DNA from 2 places in the Paraburkholderia sp. BL17N1 genome. Region 2 is predicted to be linked to the other one. Evidence: predicted binding sites of a transcription regulator. Region 2 holds the regulator's gene; the other holds the start of a gene.
The links. The regulator LexA, encoded in region 2, represses DNA repair genes until DNA is damaged. The targets are predictions, from matches to a motif close to ACTGTATNNNNATACAGT.
Positions count from the first base shown of each region.

Region 1 (6,953 bases), 3.3 Mb from region 2:
CTGCAATGCATCGGTCAGCCAGGCGTTATCTGCTTTAATTTTTGTGCGGGCTTTCGCTGGCGAACGCTTCTTGCGCGAAAACGCTTGCGCCTGGTAGGCTTCGACGCGCATTGCCCGCTCGGGACGATGATCGTCCTGCACCGACATCTGCAGCACATTCTCCGGTCCCAATCGCGCGCTCAGGCGTTCGAGCAGACGCGCAATCGAATCACCATCGGATTCGGGCATGGGAAACAAAGTATCCGACTGGCCGGCATATTCGCCGATTTGATCCGCTACCAGCTTCAACTCGATAACCGGTGCCGCCAGCACGGTCTGATTCAATTTTTCCCGCAGCAACCAGATCAGATGCTCGGCATCGCGTGACGGTATGGCCCACGCGACCTTCAGGCTTGATGTCTTCGGTGCATGACGCGACGCCAATTCATGCTCGAGCAGCAACGTATAGCCACTGAGCGCCGCATGATGCGCGCTCAGCCAGCCGGCCAACTGCACGATCAGTCGACGCGCGGCGAACAGCAACGCATCCGCGTTATCGACCCGGGAGGGCAACTCCAGTTGCGCATGAAACGACGCCGGCGCACGAAACGATTCGCGTGGATCCGGGCGCGTGCCGTACGCCTGTGCCAGCAAATCAAGAATGCCGCCGCCGAAACGTCGCACGACACCGGAGCGTGGCAATTGACGCAAATCGGCCAGCGTCGCGCAGCCGACATGCGCAAACGCCTCGCGATGCGTTTGCGTGACCGGCAGCAGCGATACGGATAAGCCATCGAGGACACGCGCGAGTGAGGTCTCCTTGACCACGTGCCAACGATTCTTCTGCCGAGCGGCGCGGGCCTGCGCCAATAGCCACGCGCCCCAGGCAGTCGGCGCACAGGCGATGCGTGCCGTATAGCCGAATTCCGCCACCGTGGCAGACACCCGCGACAACAACGCGCGCAAGCCGCCAAACAACCTCAAACCGGAGCCGACTTCCAGCAACAGGGTGTGCGCGTCGGCAAGCGACACTTTGGGTGTGTACGTCAGCAAAGCAAGCGCTATGGCTTCGAATGCCTGAGTTTCGCGGGCGAGATCGGCAGCAAGCAGTTCAAGCCCCGGCGCCAACGCCAAGGCGTACGAACGCGAATGCCCCGCGTGCACGCCGGCACGCAGTGCGTCGAGATCCGGCATCAGGATGTGCGCGTGGTCGGCTAGCGCGTAACAACGCTCTTCGACGATGTTGTCGGCATCGTGAAGTTGGCTTGTCTCGTCGCTCGATTCACGCCGATTCGGCTTCGCGAGCGAACCATCCGGGAGCGGCGCGAGAGACTTCACCGCTTCCAGCGACAAGAGTGGCAATGTGACTGCGATCCACAGCATGTTTGATCTCTGGCCCTTGATGGCCACCGACTCCGTTTTCCGGCAACAAGACGCTTTGTAAAGGTAAAACGAGACGAAGAGGCTCGGCTAGCGGCGGCCCGCGACGCTTGAAGATGTCGATCGACAAACCAATCTCCTGCAGCCATTGACGACGGTTGATCGTCTGCGCATTGGCCGGCAGCAGCGGCTCGCAGATCATTCGCAATGGCGCCGGGGAAGATTGCGTGGCGGCCTCGACAGGCCGAATCAAAAATGCCAGCGATGCCGATTCTTGAGCCGCCACTTGCAGACGCCTGACTTTGTCGGCACGAGCATTCGGCAGCCAAACCAGGACCGCGCTGATGCTGTCCTGCTTCAAGGCCTGAGCGGCGGCCCACAAGGCCTGGTCTTCACTCGAGCGGACCCATAAGACCCGCTCGACATCGACACCCCAAGCTCTCAATGCGGCGGCGCACGGCTGATAGGGAGGCGCTACGAGCATGACATGCCGCTTGGCGTGTTTCGTCAGATGACACAGTGCATGGGCTAGCAGACGTACTTCACCCACTCCACCATGCTCGATCAACAACTCCGTCAGACCGCCTGCTGACCAGCCTTGTCCCGGCAACACCCGATCCAGCGCGGCATAGCCGCTGGAAATCACACGCGAATCTGCCTCGGCAAGTTCATTGCCCTGCCATACCTGACGCCGTAATTGAGACGTCAGGGCGGTCGTCGCAAGCTGAATCGCTGCTGCCATAGACACGCTCTTGAATTAGGGAATGCTCCGCCCTGCCCGGCATCGAGCAAGCATGAGGTGACGAGTTTTCACTGTATATTTATACAGTATTTTGGGATGAATGTTAAGACGGAGGGATGGTGGCAAGTTGGCGCGGGGAGAGGCGCTGGCAACCGACTGCGATCGTCGGCTAGCCTCCATCCGTCAAGACGGGTTTGCCGACGCCTTACCTCGCAATCGACGAATCCTGCGGCGTGAAGATGTGGATGCCGGACGGGCGTATCTGGAACTGACGGGTTACGCGGATGCGCGGCGGATGGGGCGGGAGTGAAGGCGGGTTCTGCGGTGGGGTTATGCGGCGGGTTTTTCCGCGTATGGCGGCGGGCTAAACGCAGAAACCCCACCTTTGCGGGGTGGGGTTTCTGTTTGCTGCTGGGGAGCCTGACGATTACCTACTTTCACACGGGTAATCCGCACTATCATCGGCGTGGAGTCGTTTCACGGTCCTGTTCGGGATGGGAAGGGGTGGGACCGACTCGCTATGGTCATCAGGCATGACTTGTTGCTGCACTGCTCGTGGAGCAATACAGCCAATCTGGAAGAAGTAGTTTCTGGTGATGCTCACCAGGGGTAAAGCTGTTGGGGTTGTGTTGTTTCTGGCACAACACGATCACTTAACCTGAGTGTCCTTGCCCCCTTCGGGGGTGGGATGCCCGTCAGTGCTGAAGCACTGACGATCATCGCGAAACACACCTGTTATAGGATCAAGCCTTACGGGCAATTAGTATCAGTTAGCTTAACGCATTACTGCGCTTCCACACCTGACCTATCAACGTCCTGGTCTTGAACGACCCTTCAAGGGGCTCGAAGCCCCGGGGATATCTCATCTTAAGGCGAGTTTCCCGCTTAGATGCTTTCAGCGGTTATCTCTTCCGAACATAGCTACCCGGCGATGCCACTGGCGTGACAACCGGTACACCAGAGGTTCGTCCACTCCGGTCCTCTCGTACTAGGAGCAGCCCCCTTCAAATATCCAGCGCCCACGGCAGATAGGGACCAAACTGTCTCACGACGTTTTAAACCCAGCTCACGTACCTCTTTAAATGGCGAACAGCCATACCCTTGGGACCGGCTACAGCCCCAGGATGAGATGAGCCGACATCGAGGTGCCAAACACCGCCGTCGATATGAACTCTTGGGCGGTATCAGCCTGTTATCCCCAGAGTACCTTTTATCCGTTGAGCGATGGCCCTTCCATACAGAACCACCGGATCACTATGACCTGCTTTCGCACCTGCTCGACTTGTCGGTCTCGCAGTTAAGCACGCTTATGCCATTGCACTATCAGCACGATTTCCGACCGTACCTAGCGTACCTTCGTACTCCTCCGTTACACTTTGGGAGGAGACCGCCCCAGTCAAACTGCCTACCATGCACTGTCCCCGATCCGGATTACGGACCAAGGTTAGAACCTCAAACAAACCAGGGTGGTATTTCAAGGGCGGCTCCACGCAGACTGGCGTCCACGCTTCAAAGCCTCCCACCTATCCTACACAGACCGGTTCAAAGTCCAATGCAAAGCTACAGTAAAGGTTCATGGGGTCTTTCCGTCTAGCCGCGGGGAGATTGCATCATCACAAACACTTCAACTTCGCTGAGTCTCGGGAGGAGACAGTGTGGCCATCGTTACGCCATTCGTGCAGGTCGGAACTTACCCGACAAGGAATTTCGCTACCTTAGGACCGTTATAGTTACGGCCGCCGTTTACCGGGACTTCAATCAAGAGCTTGCACCCCATCATTTAATCTTCCGGCACCGGGCAGGCGTCACACCCTATACGTCCACTTTCGTGTTTGCAGAGTGCTGTGTTTTTATTAAACAGTCGCAGCCACCAGTTTATTGCAACCCCTTCACCCTCTGCGCGCAGGCGCATCAGGCTACAGGGGCGTACCTTATCCCGAAGTTACGGTACCAATTTGCCGAGTTCCTTCTCCCGAGTTCTCTCAAGCGCCTTAGAATACTCATCTCGCCCACCTGTGTCGGTTTGCGGTACGGTCACTGTCAAACTGAAGCTTAGAGGCTTTTCTTGGAACCACTTCCGATTGCTTCTTCACCGAAGTGAATGGCCTCGCACCCTTGAATCCTGCGCCCGGATTTGCCTAAGCGCCTTCTCCAATGCAAGGACCGGGACTTCCAACACCCGGACAACCTTCCGCGATCCGTCCCCCCATCGCATTTAACAATGGTGCAGGAATATTAACCTGCTTCCCATCAGCTACGCATTTCTGCCTCGCCTTAGGGGCCGACTCACCCTACGCCGATGAACGTTGCGTAGGAAACCTTGGGCTTACGGCGAGGGGGCTTTTCACCCCCTTTATCGCTACTCATGTCAGCATTCGCACTTCCGATACCTCCAGCACACTTTCCAGTGCACCTTCGCAGGCTTACGGAACGCTCTCCTACCATGCACATAAATGTGCATCCGCAGCTTCGGTATATTGCTTAGCCCCGTTACATCTTCCGCGCAGGACGACTCGATCAGTGAGCTATTACGCTTTCTTTAAAGGATGGCTGCTTCTAAGCCAACCTCCTGACTGTTTTAGCCTTCCCACTTCGTTTCCCACTTAGCAATATTTGGGGACCTTAGCTGGCGGTCTGGGTTGTTTCCCTCTTGACACCGGACGTTAGCACCCGATGTCTGTCTCCCGTGATTGCACTCTTCGGTATTCGGAGTTTGCTATGGCGTAGTAATCCGCAATGGACCCCACAACCATGACAGTGCTCTACCCCCGAAGGTGATACACGAGGCACTACCTAAATAGTTTTCGGAGAGAACCAGCTATTTCCAGGTTTGTTTAGCCTTTCACCCCTATCCACAGCTCATCCCCTAACTTTTCAACGTTAGTGGGTTCGGACCTCCAGTACGTGTTACCGCACCTTCATCCTGGCCATGGATAGATCACCTGGTTTCGGGTCTACACCCAGCGACTGAATCGCCCTGTTCGGACTCGCTTTCGCTACGCCTGCCCTAATCGGTTAAGCTTGCCACTGAATGTAAGTCGCTGACCCATTATACAAAAGGTACGCCGTCACCCTCTTTCAAAGGCTCCGACTGTTTGTATGCATGCGGTTTCAGGATCTGTTTCACTCCCCTCCCGGGGTTCTTTTCGCCTTTCCCTCACGGTACTGGTTCACTATCGGTCGATCACGAGTATTTAGCCTTGGAGGATGGTCCCCCCATCTTCAGACAGGATTTCACGTGTCCCGCCCTACTTGTCGTACACCTAGTTCTTCCTCGCTGTTTTCGTCTACAGGGCTATCACCTGCTATGGCGGCACTTTCCAGAGCCTTCGACTAACAATGAAGATAAAGAGTACAGGCTGGTCCCATTTCGCTCGCCACTACTCTGGGAATCTCGGTTGATTTCTTTTCCTGCGGTTACTTAGATGTTTCAGTTCACCGCGTTCGCTTCACGTAGCCTATGTATTCAGCTACGGATGACCCATACGGGCCGGGTTTCCCCATTCGGATATCGGTGGATCAAAGCTCGTTTGCCAGCTCCCCACCGCTTTTCGCAGGCTACCGCGTCCTTCATCGCCTGTGATCGCCAAGGCATCCACCACATGCACTTGTTCGCTTGACCCTATAACGGGTGTGTCTCGCACGCCCTTCGCTGGGAAGACCGTGTCTGCCACACTCGCTACAGGTTGAGTATTCGTGTTGCGCCGTATTCCAAAAGCGATCTTCCGATCTCTCTTTTCATACATTGATACAATCACAACCCTGATTCACCTACTCGCACACCCATCTCTAAGTATGCTTTCGTGAATCTCTTTACTACTTCTTCCTGATTGTTAAAGAACGACAGCCGATATAAAGCTCTGCTTCATATCACTCTGACTGGCTCAATCGCCAATGCACAACGCTCTGCTTCCTGCACAGAACGCTACGCATTGAGGATTGGTGGAGGATGACGGGATCGAACCGACGACCCCCTGCTTGCAAAGCAGGTGCTCTCCCAGCTGAGCTAATCCCCCAGTCATACAGCTACCCCAGAGGTTTCAGACGATCAGCACACCAGACAAGACTTTGGTGGGTCTGGATGGATTCGAACCATCGACCCCCGCCTTATCAAGACGGTGCTCTAACCGACTGAGCTACAGACCCCTGAGTCTGTCCTGATTTCACAGCCGATAAGCGTGAGCGCTCAACGCATTGCTTTTACACAACTGACGCGTTTAGCTCGAGAAAGGAGGTGATCCAGCCGCACCTTCCGATACGGCTACCTTGTTACGACTTCACCCCAGTCATGAATCCTACCGTGGTGACCGTCCTCCTTGCGGTTAGACTAGCCACTTCTGGTAAAACCCACTCCCATGGTGTGACGGGCGGTGTGTACAAGACCCGGGAACGTATTCACCGCGGCATGCTGATCCGCGATTACTAGCGATTCCAGCTTCACGCACTCGAGTTGCAGAGTGCGATCCGGACTACGATCGGTTTTCTGGGATTGGCTCCCCCTCGCGGGTTGGCGACCCTCTGTTCCGACCATTGTATGACGTGTGAAGCCCTACCCATAAGGGCCATGAGGACTTGACGTCATCCCCACCTTCCTCCGGTTTGTCACCGGCAGTCTCCCTAGAGTGCTCTTGCGTAGCAACTAGGGACAAGGGTTGCGCTCGTTGCGGGACTTAACCCAACATCTCACGACACGAGCTGACGACAGCCATGCAGCACCTGTGTTATGGCTCCCTTTCGGGCACTCCCACCTCTCAGCAGGATTCCATACATGTCAAGGGTAGGTAAGGTTTTTCGCGTTGCATCGAATTAATCCACATCATCCACCGCTTGTGCGGGTCCCCGTCAATTCCTT
Region 1 covers NZ_RBIW01000001.1:16,711-23,663, forward strand. Annotated here, with positions in the region: gene B0G82_RS00070 (DNA polymerase Y family protein) at 1-1,362, opposite strand, end outside; gene imuA (translesion DNA synthesis-associated protein ImuA) at 1,262-2,101, opposite strand; rRNA gene rrf (5S ribosomal RNA) at 2,520-2,633, opposite strand; rRNA gene B0G82_RS00085 (23S ribosomal RNA) at 2,841-5,723, opposite strand; tRNA gene B0G82_RS00090 (tRNA-Ala) at 6,042-6,117, opposite strand; tRNA gene B0G82_RS00095 (tRNA-Ile) at 6,171-6,247, opposite strand; rRNA gene B0G82_RS00100 (16S ribosomal RNA) at 6,329-6,953, opposite strand, start outside.
Region 1: imuA (translesion DNA synthesis-associated protein ImuA) is a predicted target of LexA. The motif match lies at 2,172-2,189, and genes of this name have one in related genera.

Region 2 (6,953 bases):
GTCAGCCAGCGCGATGCGCCCAGGCACGCCGCCGCTTCTTCCTGTTCGCGCTCGAACTCTTCGAGCACCGGCTGCACCGTGCGCACCACGAACGGCAAACCGATGAAGGTCAGCGCCACCAGCACGCCCGCCGGTGTAAACGCGATTTTCAGGCCGAGCGGTTCGAGGAACTGCCCGATCCAGCCGTTGCCCGCGTACACGGCCGCGAGCGAAATACCCGCGACCGACGTGGGCAGCGCGAACGGCAGATCGACCACGGCATCGACAATGCGCTTGAACGGAAACGTGTAGCGCACCAGCACCCACGCCACCAGAAAGCCGAACACCGCATTGATCAGCGCGCCGCCGAGCGCGGAAAAGAAGGTGAGCCGATACGACGCGAGCACGCGCGGCGAACTCACCGCACGCACGAACTGGCTCCAGTCGAGCGTGGCGGTCTTGAGAAAGGTCGCCGCAAGCGGAATCAGCACCACGAGGCTCAGATAAGCCACCGTGATGCCGAGTGTCAGGCCAAAACCGGGCAACGCGCTCGGTTTTCGGAAGGTCAACGTCGTCATGCTCGTTACTCGTTCAGGTTGATGCTCGTATTGCCGGCCGCCGGGCCCTGGCGGCCAAAAGCGCGCCCCATGGGGCGCGCTCGGGAGTGACGCGTCGCCGCGTCGTCCTGCCTATGTCTATGCCTTTGCCTATGCCTTTGCCGACTCCGGCAGCGGGCTTGTTACTGCGGCTGATAGATCGAATCGAACACGCCGCCATCGGCAAAGTGCGTCTTCTGCGCGTTGGTCCAGCCGCCGAACGAATCGTCCACCGTGTACAGCTTCAGCTTCGGAAACTTGGCGGTCAGCTCGGCCGGCACCTTGTTCGAACGCGGACGGTAGAAGTTCTTCGCCGCGATCTCCTGGCCTTGCTCGCTATACAGGAAGTTCAGGTAAGCTTCGGCGACCTTGCGCGTGCCGTGCTTGTCGACCACCTTGTCCACCACCGCGACCGGCGGCTCGGCCAGAATGCTCACCGACGGCACCACGATCTCGAACTTCTCCGGACCGAATTCCTTCAGCGACAGAAACGCTTCGTTTTCCCACGCGATCAGCACGTCGCCGATACCGCGTTGCACGAAGCTGGTGGTCGCGCCACGCGCGCCCGAATCCAGCACGCCGGCATTCTTGTACAGCTTGCCGACGAATTCCTTCGCCTTCTGATCATTGCCGCCCGGTTGATGCTCCGCATACGCCCACGCCGCGAGGTAGTTCCAACGCGCGCCGCCCGAGGTCTTCGGATTCGGCGTCACGATCGACACACCCGGCTTGATCAGATCGTCCCAGTCCTTGATGTGCTTCGGGTTGCCCTTGCGCACCAGAAACACGATCGTCGACGTGTACGGCGAGGCGTTATCGGGCAAGCGCTTCTGCCAGCCCTTGTCCAGCAAACCCTTGCTCGCCAGTGCGTCGATGTCGTAGGCGAGCGCCAGCGTCACCACGTCGGCCTGCAGACCGTCGAGCACCGAGCGCGCCTGGGCGCCCGAGCCGCCGTGCGACTGCTTGAAGGTGATCGTCTCGCCCGTCTTCGCTTTCCACTCCTTGCCGAACGCCTGGTTGACGTCCTGATACAGCTCGCGCGTCGGGTCGTAGGAGACGTTCAGCAGCGTCGTGTCGGCGGCGTGCGCCTGCGCCATCACGCCGAGCGCGCCCGCCGCGCCCAATGCTAGCGCCGCGATCAGTTTCTTCGTCCTGCCTGCCAGCCCCGTACCTTGGTATTTCATGTCAACTTTCTCCGCGTTGTCCGCTGAAACAGCGTGTGATGTCTTTTCTTGTGTCGCGGTCACGTGCACATGAACGTCAACTGGAGGCCCAGTCTATCGAAGGGCTTTCATCATTAAAAATAATGTTTCTTCATTTTTTAATACTCAAAAGTGGTAACGACAGCTGGATAAGGCGTTGCTGAACGAAAACGGCTGTTAAAGCATCGTTTGACGGCGCTGGAACGCCGCCCTTCGCCCCGAACTTAAAGTAAAGCTTGAATTGCGCCGAATACTGTATAAAAATACAGTCACCTGTTCATACATACAGTGGCGCCATGACCAAACTCACCGCACGACAGCAGCAGGTTTTCGATCTGATCCGCAGGGCTATCGAACGCACCGGCTTTCCGCCCACCCGCGCGGAGATCGCCGCCGAGTTGGGTTTCAGCTCGGCCAATTCGGCAGAAGAACATCTGCGCGCACTCGCCCGCAAGGGCGTGATCGAACTCGCGGCCGGCGCATCGCGCGGCATTCGCCTGCTGGCCGGTCCGGAAGACTCGCCGCACCAGTTCACGCTGCCGCACGCCAGCATCATGCAACTGTCGCTGCCGCTGATCGGGCGCGTTGCCGCCGGCAGCCCGATCCTCGCGCAGGAACATATCTCGCAGCACTACGCGTGCGACCCGGCGCTGTTCTCGAGCAAGCCCGATTACCTGCTGAAGGTGCGCGGGCTGTCCATGCGCGACGCGGGCATCTTCGACGGCGACCTGCTCGCGGTGCAAAAGCGCAGCGAAGCGAAAGACGGCCAGATCATCATTGCCCGGCTGGGCGACGACGTCACGGTCAAGCGCCTGAAGCGCCGGCCGAATGGGCTCGAACTGATCGCCGAGAACCCCGATTACGAAAACATCTTCGTTGAAACCGGCAGTGCGGAGTTCGCGCTGGAGGGTATCGCCGTGGGGCTGATTCGCCCCGGCGAGTTCTAACCCGGTTCTAACCCCGGTTCTAACCCTTTTGCGCGTTCAACAGAATAAAAAGCCGCGTCAATGTCGCATCGACACTGCATCAACGTTGCATCGTCTGGAGAGTCTCATGGAACGTCTTGCCCGCCTGCTGCCCTTTCGCCAGTTCGGTCGTCTGCGTCACCTTCGCAAGCTGGTGCCCTGCTCATTGATCGAGGCGGCCACGCGCAGCACTCCGTCGCTGTTCGACTCGCCCGAGGCTACGTCCAGCTTGCCGTCGTCGTTGCCGGCGTTTGCCCGCGTGTCGTTGAATTCCGGCCTGAATACGGCCGAGCCAGCGCGTCGCGCGCCGGTGCGGGTCTATCACGGGCCGTCGCGTCTCATCATGGTCGGCACGATGGACGCGGTATGCCGCATGATCGACCGCTGCATCGCCGACGAAGCCAACGTCCACGGCGCGGTGTTCGAGTCGTGATGACCCTGTCTTGAGCGGGCGGCGAGAGATTGCATTGCGTGGGATCGTTTTCGCGTGGCCGTGGTCCACGTTAGATCACACCTGATAGAGAGTCCCACTCGATGGCAGTTCCGAAACATACCCAACGCGGCAGCAGAGGCGGCGCCACAAAGCCGCTGATCGTCACGCTAATCGTGATCGTGGTGATCGCCGCACTGGGGTTTGCTTATGCGTCACCGTACATCGCGCTGAACAATCTCAAACGCGCGGCCGATGCGCGCGATGCGCAAACGGTCAATCAGTACGTCGACTTCCCCGCGTTGCGTGAGAGCCTGAAGGACCAGGTCGCCGGCCTGCTGACACGCCGGCTTGGCGCGCACAGCAACGGCAATCCGTTGGCCGCCATTGGCGCGATGATCGGCGTCGCATTGATTGGGCCGCTCGTGGATGCCTATGCCACACCGGACGGTGTCGCGGCCTTGCTGAACGGCATGCCGCCGCGCGGCGATCCGGGTGAGCGGCCGCCCGCGCCACCGGCCGCGAACAATCCGTCCGACGCCGCCGCGAGCGCACCGGCGCCGGCAGCGCCTCCTGCCGGCAACGCGGCGAATGGGAATGCCAACGCCACGCCCCCGCAGCCGCCGCAAACCACCGCGGGCTATCGTGGGCTCAACGAGTTCGTCGTCACGTACCAGCATGGCGCCGGCGACGCGCGTTACTCGGCGATCTTTCGGCGCGAAGGGATATTCACGTGGAAGCTGGCCGCGGTCAATCTGAACGAGTGATCGCGGCACGTCGGCTTTGTATGGCGCGGATCCCGTGATCGCGCCAATTATTCGGCAAGTCGCGGCGAGTCGCGGCGAGTCGTTCAGCGACTTCGTTATGGCGTCGAGGCCACCGGGTAGTGAGGCCGGAGTACCCGGCCGCCAGCCAACCGTCCACAATGGCGACACGCGCCTCAAGCCGCCGCTTGCTGCTGCTCCTGCGCCGAAGAACACGCCACCAGAATGCTGCACGAGACACGGTCGAGCAACGGCGTATTGCCCGCGCCCATCCACCATCGCGACAAACCCGTGCGGCAACGGTGGCCGACCACCACCAGGTCGACATGCAGTTCATTGGCGAGGTTGGCGATCTCATCGATCGGATGGCCGAATGCAAAATGCCCTTGTGCGGTCACACCTCGCTCGGTGAGCCAATCAACGCCTTCCTGCAGGATGTCGCGTGCGGTCTTTTCGAAACTGCCGCAGGCCACGTCGGTCAGCAGGCCCGCGCTTTGCGCAATACTCGAGCGCATGTCGACGACGGACAGCAAATGCGTTTCCGCTTTCAGATCCAACGCCAGGTCGGCGCCGCAACGGAGTGCTTTGCGGCCTTCGCGCGAGCCGTCGTAGCACAGCAGGATTTTCTGGTAGCTCGCCATGATTTTTCTCCCTTCGCGCGGGACGCGCGATTCTCAATTAATCATGGTGCGCCGCAATTCAGGTTGCAAGGGATGGAAAACGCTAACTGTGCGCTGACCGCCCTCTAACCACGCCCTAAACAGGTGCGCGAGCCGCTCGGAGGGTCTCCGCGCGCCGATGCCGCAGTGCAAGAAACCGGCTTCGCATTGTCGGGGCGAACCAACAGCGTCGCGCCGATGCCCTAGAATAGGCCGCCTCCCCAGCTACTCACATCATTCACGCCCTCCTTGGAGACTCGTTCGATCCATGCCTGACGCCGCCATCGAATTTCATCAGGTCAAGAAAAGCTACGGCGAAAAAACGGTCGTCGATGGACTGTCGTTTCATGTGAACGCCGGCGAATGCTTCGGCCTGCTGGGCCCGAACGGAGCGGGCAAGACCACCACGTTGCGCATGCTGCTCGGCATTGCCGCGCCGGACGCGGGCACGATCCGTCTGTGCGGCGAGCCGATCCCCGGACGCGCGCGCGTGGCGCGGGCGCGCGTCGGCGTGGTGCCGCAGTTCGACAATCTCGATCCCGACTTCACTGTGCGTGAGAACCTGCTGGTGTTCGGCCGCTACTTCGGTTTAAGCGCCGCGCAATGCCGTGCGATGGTGCCTTCCCTGCTCGAATTCGCGCGGCTCGAAAGCAAGGCGGACGCGCGCGTGAGCGAGTTGTCCGGCGGCATGAAGCGGCGCCTCACGCTGGCGCGCGCGCTCGTCAACGATCCCGATGTGCTGATCATGGACGAACCGACCACCGGCCTCGATCCGCAGGCGCGGCATCTGATCTGGGAGCGGCTGCGCTCGCTGCTCGCGCGCGGCAAGACCATTCTGCTGACCACGCACTTCATGGAAGAAGCCGAACGCCTTTGCCACCGGCTGTGCGTGATCGAGGAAGGACGCAAGATCGCCGAAGGCGCGCCGAGCGCGTTGATCGCTTCCGAGATCGGTTGCGATGTGATCGAGATTTTCGGACCCGATCCGGTCGCGTTGCGCGATGAACTGGCGCCGCTCGTCGAGCGCACCGAGATCAGCGGCGAGACGCTGTTCTGCTATGTCAACGACGCGCAGCCGGTGCATGCGCGGCTCAAGCAGCGCGCGGATCTGCGCTATCTGCATCGACCGGCGAATCTGGAAGATGTGTTCCTGCGGCTCACGGGCCGCGAGATGCAGGATTGAAGCGCATCGGTCGAGACCGGCATCGCACGCAACGCGGTACAACTATAACGACGCCCTGAAAGAACATGCAGGGGTACGCACGAGACACGCAATGGACGCACGCACCTACGAAACCGCCGGCGACACGCCATCGAATCAGGAAGCCTTCGCCGCCTTCCCCGCGAACGCCAGCAACTGGACCGCCGTCTGGCGCCGCAACTATCTGGTGTGGAAGAAACTCGCGATCGCCTCGATGTTCGGCAACCTGGCCGACCCGATGATCTATCTGTTCGGCCTCGGCTTCGGGCTGGGGCTGATGGTCGGCCATGTCGACGGCGTGTCGTATATAGCGTTTCTCGCGGCGGGCACGGTGGCCTCGAGCGTGATGATGTCGGCGAGTTTCGAGTCGATGTATTCGGGCTTCTCGCGCATGCATGTGCAGCGCACCTGGGAAGCGATCATGCATACGCCGCTCACGCTCGGCGACATCGTGCTCGGCGAGGTGATCTGGGCAGCCAGTAAATCGGTGCTCTCGGGCGCGGCGATCATGCTGGTGGCAGGCGCATTGGGCTACGCGAATTTCCCGTCGATGCTGCTGGCCTTGCCGGTCATCGTGCTGACCGGGCTTGCGTTCGCGAGCATTGCGATGGTCGTGACGGCGCTCGCGCCTTCGTACGACTTCTTCATGTTTTACCAGACGCTGGTGCTGACGCCGATGCTGCTGCTATCCGGCGTGTTCTTTCCGGTCTCGCAACTGCCTGCCGTTGCGCGGGGCGCGACCCAGATGTTGCCGCTGGCGCATGCGGTCGACCTGATGCGGCCGGCGATGCTGGGCCGCCCCGTCGATAATGCGCTGTTGCATATCGCCGTGCTGGCCGCGTATGCGCTCGGCGGGTTTATCGTGTCGGCGATTCTGTTTCGCCGCCGGATGATGAAGTAGGTTTCCGGCCGTCAACCATAACGAACGCCAGGCGCTGATCGCCGCGCCCGACGAAACATCAGCACATGGTGCGAGTCAGGCCCGCTCAGTCCTCGTCATCCGTCCACGGAATGTCCACGTCGGAGATAAACGCCACCGTGGCGAACGGACCGCCGTCCTGACGCCCGATCTTGCCATCGGCGCGCTGCCACTCGACCCGGAACACCGTGCCTGGGTCGTCGGCGATCAGGCGGACCGTGCGTACTTCATCCGGATC
Region 2 covers NZ_RBIW01000001.1:3,320,252-3,327,204, reverse strand. Annotated here, with positions in the region: gene cysT (sulfate ABC transporter permease subunit CysT) at 1-557, opposite strand, end outside; gene B0G82_RS15030 (sulfate ABC transporter substrate-binding protein) at 719-1,759, opposite strand; gene lexA (transcriptional repressor LexA) at 2,074-2,724, shown strand; gene B0G82_RS15020 (hypothetical protein) at 2,831-3,175, shown strand; gene B0G82_RS15015 (DUF2939 domain-containing protein) at 3,277-3,939, shown strand; gene B0G82_RS15010 (universal stress protein) at 4,113-4,577, opposite strand; gene nodI (nodulation factor ABC transporter ATP-binding protein NodI) at 4,864-5,778, shown strand; gene B0G82_RS15000 (ABC transporter permease) at 5,870-6,697, shown strand; gene B0G82_RS14995 (hypothetical protein) at 6,783-6,953, opposite strand, start outside.